DNA from 4 places in the Romboutsia sp. 1001713B170207_170306_H8 genome. Region 2 is predicted to be linked to each of the others. Evidence: riboswitches for the same ligand, from Rfam matches in the RefSeq annotation. Region 2 holds a riboswitch; each other region holds the start of a gene.
The links. A riboswitch is a leader RNA that binds a small molecule or an ion and turns the genes downstream of it on or off. The one in region 2 is predicted to bind cyclic di-GMP.
Positions count from the first base shown of each region.

Region 1: linked by a shared signal. The riboswitch ahead of I2A66_RS06145 (hypothetical protein) and the one ahead of I2A66_RS00190 (response regulator transcription factor) in region 2 are both predicted to bind cyclic di-GMP.
Region 3: linked by a shared signal. The riboswitch ahead of I2A66_RS13635 (GspE/PulE family protein) and the one ahead of I2A66_RS00190 (response regulator transcription factor) in region 2 are both predicted to bind cyclic di-GMP.
Region 4: linked by a shared signal. The riboswitch ahead of I2A66_RS17140 (discoidin domain-containing protein) and the one ahead of I2A66_RS00190 (response regulator transcription factor) in region 2 are both predicted to bind cyclic di-GMP.

Region 1 is NZ_JADNAX010000002.1:325,132-329,055, reverse strand. Features, by position in the region: gene I2A66_RS06155 (Bax inhibitor-1 family protein) at 1-284, shown strand, start outside; gene I2A66_RS06150 (sigma factor) at 407-1,426, shown strand; cyclic di-GMP riboswitch class I at 1,630-1,714, shown strand; gene I2A66_RS06145 (hypothetical protein) at 1,729-2,688, shown strand; gene I2A66_RS06140 (hypothetical protein) at 3,368-3,924, shown strand, end outside.
Region 2 is NZ_JADNAX010000001.1:39,635-43,558, reverse strand. Features, by position in the region: gene I2A66_RS00205 (COG2426 family protein) at 1-139, opposite strand, end outside; gene galE (UDP-glucose 4-epimerase GalE) at 209-1,234, opposite strand; RNA gene rnpB (RNase P RNA component class A) at 1,313-1,655, opposite strand; gene I2A66_RS00190 (response regulator transcription factor) at 1,715-2,314, opposite strand; cyclic di-GMP riboswitch class II at 2,535-2,618, opposite strand; gene I2A66_RS00185 (LCP family protein) at 2,838-3,743, opposite strand; gene I2A66_RS00180 (N-acetylmuramoyl-L-alanine amidase) at 3,855-3,924, opposite strand, start outside.
Region 3 is NZ_JADNAX010000009.1:23,111-27,034, forward strand. Features, by position in the region: gene glmU (bifunctional UDP-N-acetylglucosamine diphosphorylase/glucosamine-1-phosphate N-acetyltransferase GlmU) at 1-1,262, shown strand, start outside; gene I2A66_RS13630 (ribose-phosphate diphosphokinase) at 1,353-2,303, shown strand; cyclic di-GMP riboswitch class II at 2,457-2,541, shown strand; gene I2A66_RS13635 (GspE/PulE family protein) at 2,691-3,924, shown strand, end outside.
Region 4 is NZ_JADNAX010000002.1:244,520-248,443, reverse strand. Features, by position in the region: gene I2A66_RS05840 (NPCBM/NEW2 domain-containing protein) at 1-1,765, shown strand, start outside; cyclic di-GMP riboswitch class I at 1,859-1,943, shown strand; gene I2A66_RS17140 (discoidin domain-containing protein) at 2,074-2,946, shown strand; partial or broken gene I2A66_RS17135 (discoidin domain-containing protein) at 3,040-3,924, shown strand, end outside.

The DNA of each region.
Region 1 (3,924 bases), on a different contig from region 2:
TGGGACTAGGAAGTATATTATTCGCTGGACTTATAGGTATACTAATAGCATTGATAATTAATATATTTATAGGGGGAGCAATGCTTAGTTTATTAATAAGCATAGTAGGTGTAGTAATATTTTCTGGCTATGTTCTTTATGATATAAGTTTAATAAAGCATGAGATAGAAAATGGTGAAATAAGAGAAAAGAATGATCTATCTCTACATGTTTTAAACCTTTACTTAGACTTTATTAATATATTACTAGATTTATTGAATATAGCATCAATTTTAGATGATTAATATATAATATTTTTATAGAGGTGGCTAAACCCAATTTTAAAATGATTGGTTAAGCTATCTCTATTTTTATACATATAATGTTATAATAATTATAGTATAAATATAACAAAGGGGTGTTTATTATGATAACTAATGAAGATTATATAAGATATGAACCTATGGTATATAAGATTGCTAATAAATTTAAAAATAATATATATAAATTAGAGATAGAGGATTTAGTTCAAATAGGGTCTATGGGTTTTATAAGAGGGTTTAATACATATGACGATACAAGGGATTGTAAAAAAGATACTTGGATATATTCATGTATAAAGAGAGCTATATTAAGAGAATTTCAAAATTTAAAGAGAATAAAAAGACAATCTTTAGCTAATTCAATATCAATAGATACACCTATAGGTGGACTAGATGAGGATATAACAATAGCTGATACGATAGAAGATATAAATATAAATGTATCAGATGAAACTATAGATAAAATAACGATAGAAGCCTATAAAAAAGAAGTAAATATGATATTAAATGGAATAGAACATTATATTGCTTATGAAACCTTATTTACTGATAAGACATTAACTGAGGTATCAGCTTCAAAAGGAATAGAATACTCAAAGGCAAAGCATATACAAAATAAAGCATTTAGAGAATTAAAGTTTAAGAGTAAGTTAATACGTTCTAAGTATATGGAGTTAAAAGAGAAAGAGGCAGAGAATAACATAATTAATTTATATAAAGATCCTGCTAAATCAATTTATATACATGAAATAAGCAAAGAATTAAGAAATAAATACAGATATGAGCTTGATGTTATAGATACTATACAAACTATATTTGATGGACTAGATACATATAAGAGGAATAAGGTTATACAAGGATTTATATTAAGTTTAGATGATATTGTAGAAGCTAAAGATTTATTTATATATAAAACTATTGCAAAAGGGAATAGGGATTCTCTAAAGGATAAATATAGCTTTAGTGATATTTATTTTGTAGAAGATAGAATAAAAAATACTATTTCTAAAAATAAAGATTTAGTATATGATTTATGTAAAGATTTTGAGTATGGAAAATTTACAAATATAAACAAAGATGATGGTATTATAGACAATATAACGTATAAAAGCAGCTGCATATGATATAACTAAAAAACAAATATTATTATTTATTTAAGCTAGTCGATTTTTCGGCTAGCTTATTTTTTACATGAATGTTTAAATTTTTTTATATTAAATGTTAATATATCCAATTTTGTACACTTAACGACCAGTTATGCACTATATATTTACAAAATTTTACGAATAGAGCTAAAATTAAGTTAAATCATACTTTCTTAATTAAAACTATGAAAAGCCAAACTTTAAGAAATTAAAGGATGGAAAGCTAAGGAGCTAAGGGTAGAATACCTATGCTAGCAGGATATCAAGAGGAGGAGATTAAAATGAGTTTAAAAAAGAGAGTAAGTAAAGGGATAGCGTTAGTATTGATTGGAATAATATTTTCATTACCAGTATCAAATACTGTATTGGCTGCAGGTTTAGAACAAGAAGAGTCATATGATATGAGTTTGGATGAAGAAGTTTTAAATACAGATATAAATTCTATCATAGAAAATGAGTCAGATTTAATAGCGTCATATGGATTGAGTAAAGATCAAGTTATTCAATTAAATGAAGAGAGGGAATCATTTGATGTAGATACAAAATTATCTGACATGTTTTCTGATGAACAAGTGGAATTATTAAAGTTAGAATTTAAATCTACATATGGTGATGAAGATTTACTAAAAAAAGTAAGAGAAGAAAATAACATATTAACGGAAGTTAATGGTCATAGAGGAATAATTAAAACTACAATATATGATAATGAAGGACAGGTAAAAGATACAGTAGAAATTAATTACTTTGAATCATTAGAAAATTTAAATCAAGTAGGAAAAGAAAATAATTTAGAAATTATGTCTAGATCAACTACAGTAGTTCCATCTAAGCAGTATGGATCAGGAACTGTGTCTAGTGTATTTTATCCTTATATTAAGGTAACAAGAGATACAAAAGATAGGATATCTATTCATGGGATAAAATCAGGTCAAAAAAAGAGTTACTCTAAAGAAAAATATAATTGGAATAGTGGTAATACTTTAAATTTCTATAATAGTGTTAATAATGCGTCTGTACACTTCAATAAAATAGGATACAAATTAAGTGGAGCAGTTTTATCAAAATATATAAGTTACGTATCAGGTTTAATAGCTGCAACAACATTTGCACCAGCACTAGCAGTTGTTACAAGTGCATTAGCAGCTTTAGGCATAACTGTTAGTGGATTTGACATAGCAAAAGAAACTATAGCATTTCTTTATGACTTTGGACAAATAAATAAATACTATCATAAAATATAGAGGGCGTTAGAATGAAAATGTACTTTCCTTATATTATAGCTGGATTAGTTTTGATAAGTGTTGTATTTCTTATTTTTGGTTCTATAAAAAGCTTTAAAAAGGTTTACAACATGAATTATAGTAATAATAAAAATTTAATATATATAATAATATTTATGATTATATTATCCATTATAATTGTATTTTTATAATCATTTATTTTAAAAGAAAATAAGAATGAGGATAAAATTAACTTTATATATATTTTCATGATTATTATTATAAATGTCATTTTTAATTAAATGACTTGTAATATTGCAAACTAAACATTTGGATTAATTATAAAAGGTGCACCTATTTTAATTTAGGGTGCACTCTTTTTATATATTAATAAGGATTTCCAAAATGATGAATAAAAAATTACGAAATCAACTCACAAAACAAATAACTCAAATAAAAAAACGCGGTTAAATGGCTATTTATCAAGTTTTAAGTATTGTAATATCAATGTTGTCAAATGTGGTAGCAAAAGGAACGTTGTACACTTTTTATGGAGTACTACGAACGGAACGTTCCGATTGGGTGCACCTATAAAATAAGCTACAATACTGTATTTTACTTGGGTTTAAGCTTCTGAATCAATTTAGTATAATAAACAGTATAAATTCGCTTAGTATTTAGGTTATTATGGAGGTTATATATGAATGTTATTGATATAAATAATATAAAAGATTTATCAGGAGCATACTCAATAAAATTCGGTAAAGAAAAGAAATATGTAAATATAGAGGATGAGAAGATAACATTATTTGGTCGTATAAAAAGTTATGCTCATGGAGGTTGGTGTAACTACAGAATACAAGATATATTTATATCTAAGCAAAAGACAGGTTTTGGAGAAAAGAAATTCTTTGTTTGCCCAGAATGTGGTGAGCGAAGAACTAAAATTTATTGTTATGAGAATAAAGAAGTATTTAAATGTAGAAGCTGCTTAGGTAAAAATATATATTCTGAAAGATGTAATTTATATGATGGAGTAGGTACAGCTCTTATTGAATATAAGTTTTTTAATTTAATATCGGAGCTTGATTTAAGCGAAACCTCAAAGAAAAGACATATACCTTTTGATAGTAGATATTATGGATCATGCAAACCTAAATATATGAGGTATGAAAAGTTTGAGTTGATATTAAAGCAATTAACGGCCCTATCTGCTATGAGAGATACTGTTATATTGCAAAAATGTTCATATAGTAC
Region 2 (3,924 bases):
TTGATACTATAGTAGATCCAGCTACACTAGCTAAATATACACCTATAGGATTTAAATCCATTGCTATACCAAGTGGTATTGCTCCTCTTAATTCAGTTACTGGTATCATTGATAAAATCATTATATGTAAGTATCCCAAGTTAGTCCTCCTTCAAAAAATAAAGATATAACATTTTATCATAATTGTTATATCTTTGTATATTCATTATTAACCTTTTGCAGTTTCTCTGTATCCATCTGGATTTTTACTTTGCCATCTCCATGAATCTTGGCACATTTCATCTATACCATAATTAGCTTTCCATCCAAGTTCTTTTTCTGCTTTACTTGGATCTGCATAGCATACTGCTACATCTCCAGCTCTTCTATCAGTAATCGTATAAGGTATTTTTTTACCACTAGCTCTTGAAAATGCATTTACAAGTTGAAGTACACTATATCCATGACCCGTTCCTAAATTATAAGTTACAAGACCTGGGTTTTCTTCGAGTTTTTTTAATGCTTTAACATGTCCTCTTGCTAAGTCTAGTACATGTATATAATCTCTTATACCTGTTCCATCTAAAGTATCATAATCATCTCCAAATATATTTAATACAGGTAGCTTACCAACAGCAACCTTAGTTATATATGGCATTATATTATTTGGTATTCCATCTGGTTCTTCTCCAATTAGACCACTTTTATGAGCTCCAATAGGGTTAAAATATCTTAGAATAGCTACATCTAATGAGGAATATGCAAAACACATATCTCTAAGTATATCTTCTATAATTAGCTTACTTCTTCCATATGGGTTTGTTACTGATAACGGAAAATCTTCTACTATAGGACACTTTTTAGGTTGGCCATATACAGTTGCTGATGAACTAAACACAAATTTACATACACTATATTTTCTCATTAAATCGAATAAATACAGAGTACTTAAAATATTGTTATAGTAATAATCTAATGGTTTTTTTACAGATTCTCCAACAGCTTTTAATGCTGCAAAATGTATTATAGCATCTATTTCATTTTCTTTAAATACAATTTCTAAATCTTCTTTATTAGTTAAATCCACCTCATAAAATTTAAAATCCTTTTTAGATATTTCCCTAATTCTATCTAATACAATTGGACTACTATTACTAAAATTATCTACAACTACTACATCATAATTATAGTTTAATAGCTCTACTACAGTATGACTACCTATGTATCCAGCCCCACCTGTTACTAATATATTCATTTTCCCCAATTCCCCTTTTAATTTAATTACTTAAATTTATGTAAAAAAAAACACCAGCTTATGCTAGTGTATGTCATTAAATTGAGCAAGTCTATAAGCGGAGTTCTGTATTTGATGATCATCTTTCTAGGCCTATTGTCACCAATAGGCTCAAGCGTCCTACCTACCGGAGGGTACGAGCAGCACCCTATTTACCCTAACTTGGACTTGCTCCGGGTGGGGTTTACACGGCTTGGCTAGTCACCTAGCCAACGGTGAGCTCTTACCTCACCTTTTCATCCTTACCAAACTAGTTGGCGGTTATTTTCTGTTGCACTTTCCTTAGGATCACTCCCACTAGACGTTATCTAGCACCCTTGCTCTATGGAGCTCCGACTTTCCTCACGTAGCTAATGCTACCCGCGATCATCTGGCTTACTTAATTTAATTGACTTTCACTATATTATCATATTTTTTTTATCGTGTCAAAAGTTAAATTTTTTATATTATTCCTTTTTCATGCACATAAAGCGCTGCATGAGTTCTATCTCTTAAGTTTAATTTTTCAAAAATATTGCTTGTATGCTTTTTAACTGTATGTTCTGTTATACATAGCTCATTAGCAATCTCATGATTAGTTTTACCTTTTGATATACATATTAAAATTTCTTTTTCTCTTTTTGTAAGCTCTTTTATTTCTTCTAAGTTATCTTTTCTCATATAATTTTCTACGAGGTCTGAATCAAAGTATTTTTTTCCTTTTGATAATAATCTTACTGCATATTTTATTCCTTCACCTTCTATATTTGCTAATATGTAGCTATCTACACCAATTTTCATACACTTTGCGAATAATCTTGTATCTTCATAAAAATCTAATACCATTATTTTTGAATTTCCATTTTCTTTTATATCTTTTATACAATCTATATACTGTTTAGTATTTCTATTTAAGTCAAATATAACTAAATCGTATGCATCTTTATTTATATCAGTACACATATATCCTTCATCTAATATATCTATACAACTTTCACTTGATAGTATCTCTGCTACTCCTTTTCTTATAACTAACGATTCTGAAATTATTATCCCCTTCATATATTACACCCTCCGTAAAGTCCCTTTTATTCACTATGTATTAATTATATGTCTTATTTTTTACATATTAAATCACTCAAATTTACCATATACTATAAATCTTTTGTTTAGTTATTGATTACACTTTTTTATAATTCATATACTTGTTACTATATATCCGTTATACTTTAGTATTATTTTTTATAATAAAAAAAGCTATACTAACAAAAACTAGTTTTTGTCAAATATAGCCGGTTGCATCACTAACTCCATATATCCGAGATGCCCAAATTACAGGATATATATCACCATTTCAAATATTAAAGTTTTTACTACTTATATGTTTATGTTATACATATTTAGTATAATTTTCAATAAATAATTGGTATAATATCTTACTTTCGTTTTTCAAAAAAATACTTTTTTATAAAAAATTCTTATTTTTTCTACAAAATAAATAATTATTCTATATCTAATTCCATTTTATTACAAGTTTAATTCGACAATTAAAAAGCAGACCTATTCAAATAAGCCTGCATAATTTTTAGTATTCTTTTATATATGTAATGTAATTAAATATAAAGTCATTTAGAGCTTTTTTATTGTACTCTTCTTCCCATTCAATTACCCATCCTTTTTCATTATTAATCATAGTATCATTTCTATGACCTTCAAGCGGAAACTCCAACTGATCAAAATCAGTATCTTTAATTTTAATAGCCTGAGTACCAACACTTATAATTTCCATTGGAGTCATATTTGTTTTAGTATATCTAAATAAAGTATTCGCTATATCTAATAGCTCATCGTTACTTACATTCGTTAACTTATTATAAAGTGCTTGTAATACTGTTCTTTGTCTATTATCTCTTTGATAAGCACTATCTATATATCTTATTCTACTATAAGCTAATGCTTGTTCTCCTGTAAGTGCTTGTGTTCCAGCTTCATTTATGCCATCTATTTGACTTACTTCAGCTTCACTTATATCTATTTGTACTCCACCTAACTCATTAATTATATTTATAAATGAATTAAAATTAACAGCAGCGTATTTATCTATACTTATACCAAAATTTTCCTTAATAGTTTGAATTAATAAACTAGGACCATCATATGCATATGCATGAGTTAATTTCTCTGTACTATGCCCTGGAATATTTACATATGTATCTCTTGCTAGTGATGTAAGTCTTATATCATTATTATTACTATCTATAGTAAGTATTATCATAGCATCTGATCTATTCCCTCTATCTATATTGTCTCCATCTACTCCTACTAAAAGTATATTTGTTATTCCTTCTTTAACTTCTGCAACTTCTATTTTACCAGCTTCTTCTTTGTCATATATAGAATTTAACTTAAAATATAATGTTCCAAATCCTATTGTTGGTATGGCTAATAGTAATATTAATAAGCCAATGACAATTTTCTTAAAATGTCTCATATTATACCCCCCTATTTTCTTGTAACACTCCCATAAATTACTATTTATCTACTTTTATTATATCATAAGTAAATTAAAAGTAGCCTAAATTCATAGACTACTTTCAATTTACTATTCTTTTTTATAAGCTACTATAAACGGATCGTATCCTTTTGACTTCAATTCTGCTACCATAGCTTCT
Region 3 (3,924 bases), on a different contig from region 2:
ATGTCTCTAAAAAATCAGGAGTAAATGACATAGTTGCTATCTTAGGTCACGAAAGTGAAGTTGTAAAAGAAAGATTACCAAAAGATACTATGATAGCAATGCAAACAGAGCAACTAGGTACTGGACATGCTGTTAAGATGGCTAAAGAATATATAAAAGATGAAGATACTATAGTAGTTTTATGTGGAGATACTCCACTAATAAAGGAAGATACATTAAATAGATTATTCTCATATCACTTAGAAAATGGATATCATGCAACAGTTTTAACAACTAAGGTAGACAATCCAACTGGGTATGGAAGAATAATAAGAGATAGCAATGAAGATTTATTAAAAATAGTAGAACAAAAAGATGCTAATGAAGATGAAAAAGCAGTTAATGAAATAAATTCAGGAATCTACTGCTTCAATGGAAAATCTTTAAGAGAAGCTTTAGATTTAATAGATAATAATAATGCTCAAGGCGAATACTACTTAACAGATACAATATATATAATGAGAGATAAAGGTCAAAAAGTAGGAGCTTACAATGGTTCTACAATAGAAGAGCTTATGGGAGTAAACTCTAGAGTTGAATTATCAAAAGCAGAAGCAATAATGAGAAAAAGAATAAATGAAGCTCATATGGTTAATGGTGTAACTATAATAGATACTAACTCTACATACATAGAGTCTGATGTAGAAATAGGAAATGACACTATTATTTATCCAGGGGTAATGTTAAAAGGAAACACTAAAATAGGATGCAACTGTACAATAGAGATGAATTCATCTATAGAAAATTCAACAATTGGAGATAATACAGAAGTAAAAAACTCAACAATAGTTGATAGTATAGTTGGAGAAAATACAACAGTTGGACCATATGCTTATCTTAGACCAAAGAGTAATATAGGGAACCATGTAAAAATAGGTGATTTCGTAGAAGTGAAAAATGCTACTATAGAAGATCACTCAAAGGCTTCACATTTATCTTACATAGGAGATGCACATGTAGGTAAAAATGTAAATATAGGATGTGGAGTAGTATTTGTTAACTATGATGGGAAAAATAAATTTAAATCTGTAGTAAAAGATGGAGCATTTGTTGGTTCAAATTCAAACTTAGTAGCTCCAGTAACAGTTGAAGAAGATGGTTACATAGCTACAGGTTCAACAATAACTAATGATGTGCCAAATGGAGCTTTAGCAATTGCAAGAGAAAGACAAGTTGTTAAAGAAGGTTGGGTAGAAAAGAAAAGAGCTAGAGACAACAAATAAGTTTGATTATTATTTTTAGTTTAGTCTAAAAATTTTAAATATAAATACACAATATATATCAATAGTTTAAATTTTTCGGGAGGATAGGCAATGAATACTAGCGGAAGTGAAATTAAAATAATTTCAGGAAACTCGTCTAAAGAGTTAGCACAAAAGATAGCTGATTATATAGGAGTACCTGTATCAGACTGTCAAGTAGGAACATTCAGTGATGGAGAAATATCTGTAAACATGAATGAGACGGTGAGAGGATGCGATGTTTTCGTAGTTCAATCAACTAACAGTCCAGTTAATGACAACTTAATGGAATTATTAATAATGATAGATGCGCTTAGAAGAGCATCAGCAGGTAGAATAACAGCAGTAATCCCTTACTACGGATATGCAAGACAAGATAGAAAAGCGAAATCTAGAGATCCAATCACAGCTAAGTTAGTTGCGAACTTAATAACAGCTGCAGGTGCAGATAGAGTATTAACAATGGATTTACATGCAGCACAGATACAAGGATACTTTGATATACCACTAGATCACTTATTAGGTGGAAGCATATTAGCTAACTACTTTAATGAGAAGAAAATAGAAGATTTAGTAGTAGTTTCACCTGATTTAGGAAGTGTTACAAGATCTAGAAAATTTGCAACAACATTAGACGGAGATGTTCCATTAGCTATAATCGATAAGAGAAGACCAAAGGCTAATGTCTGTGAAGTTATGAATATAATAGGAGATATTAAAGGAAAGAATGTTATCCTGTTAGATGATATGATAGATACAGCTGGAACAATAACTAATGCAGCTAATGCTCTTAAAGAATTTGGAGCGAAAGATATATATGCTTGTTGTACTCACGGAGTATTATCAGGACCGGCTATAGAAAGAATAGAAAATTCTGCTATAAGTGAGTTAATAGTATTAGATACTATACAACTTCCTGAAGAAAAGAAAATAGATAAGATAAAAGAACTTACTGTAGCTCCTTTATTTGGAGATGCTATAAAGAAGATATTCTCTAACGAATCTATAAGTGTTTTATTTTAATTAAATTAAAAAAGGCTTGTATCCAAAGTTATTTTGGAGCGAGTCTTTTTTTATATAAATTATTATTTAGAATTTAGTAATATTTATACTAAAGTATAAATATATATTGTTAAAAAGTGGAAAATGGTATATATTTTTTATAGAAAGAAGTTAATAAAGAGTAGAAATCAAAGAAGTATATCTTATATATGGGCACTTTAGGTATACTGAGATAGTAGTGCAACCGGCTATATTATAACAAATTTTGTTTTGATTATAATATGGCCTTTTTTATTACATAAATAGATAGACATAGGGAAAAAATGGTATAATGTATCATGCAAAAGAATAATTTTAATGGTACGAAAGTAGTATATAAATATAGTATTTTACAAAAGAGGTGAATATATGGTTAGTTACACTAAAAGGCGTTTAGGTGATATTTTAGTAGAAGCAGAAAAGATAACATCATATCAACTAGCTCAAGTTTTAAAAGCTCAAAAAACTATGGGTAAAAAATTAGGTGAGATTATAGTCGAGCTTAATATATTAGAAGAAAAAGATATTATTGATGCTATAGAGAAACAAACAGGTATAAAAAAAGTTAATTTGAATGAGATAGAATTTGATAAAAGGGTTATTAAGTTACTTTCTCAAGGATTATGTGAAAAATATACATTAATCCCTTTTGGGATTGAAGAAAATAAATTAAAAATTGCTTTTTCAGATCCACTTAATATATATGCAGTAGATGACATATCTATATCTACAGGATTTGAAGTTGAATCATATATAAGTGATAAAGCGAGTATAAGCAAATTTATTCAAGTTCACTATAGTTCAGAAAAAATGAACTTAGCAGCAGAAGAATTATCAAGAGAAAGTTTAGAATCACAATATATATCTATTAATGTAGAAGATTTAGATGATGTAAAAAGTGCTCCGGCTGTAAAAATGGTAGAGTACTTATTTGCCAATGCAGTTGAAATGAGAGCTTCAGATATACATATTGAACCTTTTGAAAATGAAATAAGAATAAGATATAGAATTGATGGTCAGTTACGTAATATAAATACACTTCCAAAAGAAAGTTTAGGTCCATTAGTTACTAGAATTAAAATATTATCAAATTTAAACATAACTGAAAAAAGAATACCTCAAGATGGTAGAGTAATAGCCAAAATATCTGGAAAAAAGGTTGATTTAAGAATATCTATACTTCCAGTTGTAAATGGAGAAAAAGTAGTTATAAGGGTATTAGATAGAAGTAATTTTAAGGTGGGAAAAGAATACCTAGGAATGGATGATGAAAATATTAAAAGATTAGAGAGAATTATATCAAGTCCGCATGGAATTGTATTAGTTACAGGTCCGACTGGAAGTGGTAAATCTACTACATTATACACTATTTTAAGTGAATTAAATTCATCAGAAGTAAATATTGTTACAATAGAGGACCCTGTAGAGTATACATTAAATGGAATAAATCAAGTAAATGTAAATAATAAAACAAACCTTACTTTTGCTAGTGGATTAAGAAGTATATTAAGACAAGATCCAGATATAGTTATGATAGGGGAAATAAGAGATGAGGAAACAGCTCAAGTTGCAACAAAAGCGGCCATAACAGGACATTTAGTTT
Region 4 (3,924 bases), on a different contig from region 2:
CATACAAGGAATGGTACATGGTGAGGTAACAACATTTAAAAATGGTATCGGAATACATGCAAATGGAAAGATAACTTATGATTTATCTGATAAGGAATATGACAACTTTGAAGCATTAATTGGTGTAGACACAGCTATAGGAGAAAATAATAATTCAAGTGTAACTTTCAAAGTTGTAGCAGATGGAAAAACTGTAGCAACAACAAATATTATGAGTTACTATGATAACTTAGCTTATATAAATATTCCAGTTTCTGGAGTGAAAGAATTAGTAATAGAAGTACATGATGGTGGTAATGGAAATACGAGTGATCACTGTATAATAGTTAATCCTAAACTAACAACAAGCAATGGTAAGCCAAAATTCAAAGGTGACGAGAGTGTAGCATTTAATATAAATGAAGAAATTGATTTAATTAAAGGAATAAGTGTTACAGATGGTGAAGATGGTGATTTAACTTCTAAAATAGAAGTAGAATCAGATTATATTAAAGGAAATACAGGTATATTTAACGTAACTTGTTCTGTAAAAGATAGTGATGGAAACAAAGCCCAATTTACAAGAACAGTAGTAGTTACAGATAAAGAAACTTATTTATCTGATTTAAATTGGAAATCTGCAACAATAGGTTCAGGTTACATAGGAAAAGATAAATCAGTAAGACAAGAACCTATAAAACTTTTAAATGAAGATGGATACGTTGAAGTTTTTAAAAAGGGTATAGGAACTCACGCTTACTCAGAAATAGTTTACGATTCAACAGGTTACGATATATTCGATGCTTGGGTTGGACTTGATCAATTTGTAGCAGGTCAACAAGCATCAAGTGTTATATTTAAGGTGTACGTAGATGGGGTTTTAAAGGCAGAAACACCTATTATGAAATCAAATACACCAAAACAGCACTTAATTGTTGATGTTAGAAATTCTAGCGAAATCAAACTAGTAGTAGATGTAGCTGATAGCGGAGACACTTGGGATCATGCCGACTGGGCAGATGCTAAATTTAGAAATTTTTCTGAATTTGATTTAAGCAAATTAGAAGAAGTTTTAGAAGAAGCTAGGGCCTTGGATTTAGGGAATTACACTGAAGAATCTGCAAAAACTATAAAAAATGCTATAGAAAATGGTGAAAAAACTTTAAGTTCTAACAATCAAACTAAAATAGATACAGCAGTAGAGGAGATAAGAAAAGCAATCAATTCTGCGGTAGAAATAGACTTAAGTCAAATAATACAAATAAAAGATAAAAATCTTAAATTAAGTATACAACAAGAACTTGGTCTACAAGGTGAAGTAAGATTAGGTGATATGAGGGAGCTTGTTTCACTAACAGTTAAAAATGTTCAAAGTTTAGAAGGTTTACAATACGCTGTGAATCTAGAATCACTAAACATAGAAAATAACAAAATAAAAGATTTATCACCATTAAAAGACCTTAAAAATTTGACAAACCTAAAGGCACACCCGCAAATAATAACAGAGGATTGGGTTTTGGCAAAAGATAAAAAAGTCACTGTAGACTACGACGTTTTAAACAGAAATGGTGAAAAATTAACTCTAACGTCTATAATCATAAAAGATAATAGAACATGGGACTTAACAACTTTAAACGTAGAAGAATGCGTAGATGAAAATGGAAAAATATCATTTGACACAACAGATTTTTATTCGGGGATACATACTGTTTATATGACATACGAAGATAAAGTCGATAATTATATAACACAGATTACATTTGTTCTTGATACTAGGGAAAGATAGCTGTTATAAAATGAATTGAATTATTTATAATTTTAGTGTAAATAATATAACAGTAATTGACATAATATAAAAAATAATGGTAAAATACTGAATAAATTTAATAGGTAAACCTAAGGAAACTTAGGGACACAAAGCTATAGGGACTAAGGTTTTTTTACTATGTCAGCCAGTTGCCAAATAGTACATTATACTTTTTGTTTTAAGCTTAGTATGAAATTATTAGGTCTATTTCAAGTTACTCTTTATGAGTAACTTTTTTTATGCCTAAATAATGTACTTCTGAGGGAGAATTATTCAGGAGGATAAATATGCACAAAAGAAAAATAGCAGCGTTAACTATGGCAGCAATCATTACAAACTTTTCAGCAAGCACTATAGGTGTTTTAGCACATGAATTGGGGGACAATAACGTAGTCCAAAATATATCAGATAAAAATAATCAAGATATACAATCAAATCAAGCTAAAGTAAGTAAATTTAATTTACTTAATAGCAGCTATTTAGAAGAATATAATAAATCTTTTAAATTAGATAACTCAAAAATAATTTCAATAACTAATAACGGAGGAAATTACCCATCATCAGTAATAACTAAAGCTATAGATGAAGACTTCAGTACCCACTGGGAGACTAATAAGGTTAATAGTTCAAGTTTTGAAAATGAGGTAATAATTACACTAGATGAAATTACAAGTTTAAACAGAATAGTATATGGAGCAAGACAAGATTCAGCTAAGGGAAAAGGATTTGCTCAAGAATTTGAAATATATTCTTCACTTACAGATGATGGTGATGATTTTACTGTAGTAAGTCATGGAAAGTATTCAGGATCTACTTCAGATATAGTTGAAATAAAGTTTGATAAAGCAGAGTTTAAAAGAATAAAGTTTAAGTTTAAAAAAGCTAATCAAAATTGGGCATCAGCTTCAGAATTTATGCTATATAAAGAAGATGAGTTAGCTGATAAGATAAATAGATTATTTGCAGATAGCACTATGAGTGTTGTAAGTGATGAGTTTAATACTATTGAAAAAATAGAAGCTTTAGAAAATGAAATAAAAAATCATGTTCTTTATAATGAATTTAAAGAAGATATAGAAAATGCAAAGATATTACTTAAAGAAGAAAATAATATAGAAAGTCAAAATGCTCAAATTCAAAAATTTGAAAAAGTTAATTGAAAATATGAGGAAATCTATAACAAAGCATTTAAAGTAGATAATTCAGAAATAGAAAAAATAAGCAGTAATGATGGGTCTAGCAGTGAAGCTTTAATGAAAGCTTTTGATAATGATACTAAAACATACTGGGCATCTAGAAAAAATAATAGTGATGATTTTAAAAATGAAATAGTAGTACAGTTAAAAGAAGCTACAGTTTTAGATAGGTTAATATATGGTGGAACTCCATCGTGGCAAAAAGGTTATGCAGAAGAATTTGAGATATATGCATCAAACACTACTAAAGGTGATACCTTTAAATTAGTAGCTACAGGAGAGCAAGCAGCAAGCCATGATATAAAAGAAATAACTTTTGAACCAACTGAATTTAAAAGAATAAAGTTTGTATTTAAAAAAGGAAATTTAAATCAAGCAGCCTGCTCTGTATTTTGGTTATATAAAGAAGACTCATTACCAAGTATTATAAATAATATATTTACAGATGGTACAATGGTTAAGTTAAAAGATGAATATAACAATATAGATGTAATAAATGATTTAGAAAAAGAAGTTAATAATCATCCTTTAAAAGATCAACTAATATATGCTATAGACTTAGCTAAGGAAATTCTACAAGGTGATAAAGATTATTCAGATAGTACTTTTACAGTAATGCAAAATGGTGATACACACTTAAAAGCTACAAATAATTTACTTATGTCAAGTTTTGGAAATGACTTTCAATCAACTGGGATAGTTGCAAAACCAGGAGAAGTATTTAATATATTTGTTGAAGCAGAAGATGGCAAACCACTACCATCAATAGTATTTTCACAACAGGAAGGTCACTATGGCAATTGGAGAAGAAACTATCAATTAAAGAAAGGTATGAACACAATAGTAGTACCAGAAATTTATAGTGATAGTTGGTCTCAAAAAAGTGCTAAAGGTGGAGCTGTATACTTAGTAAATAAATATACAGAAGAACAACAAGGAAAG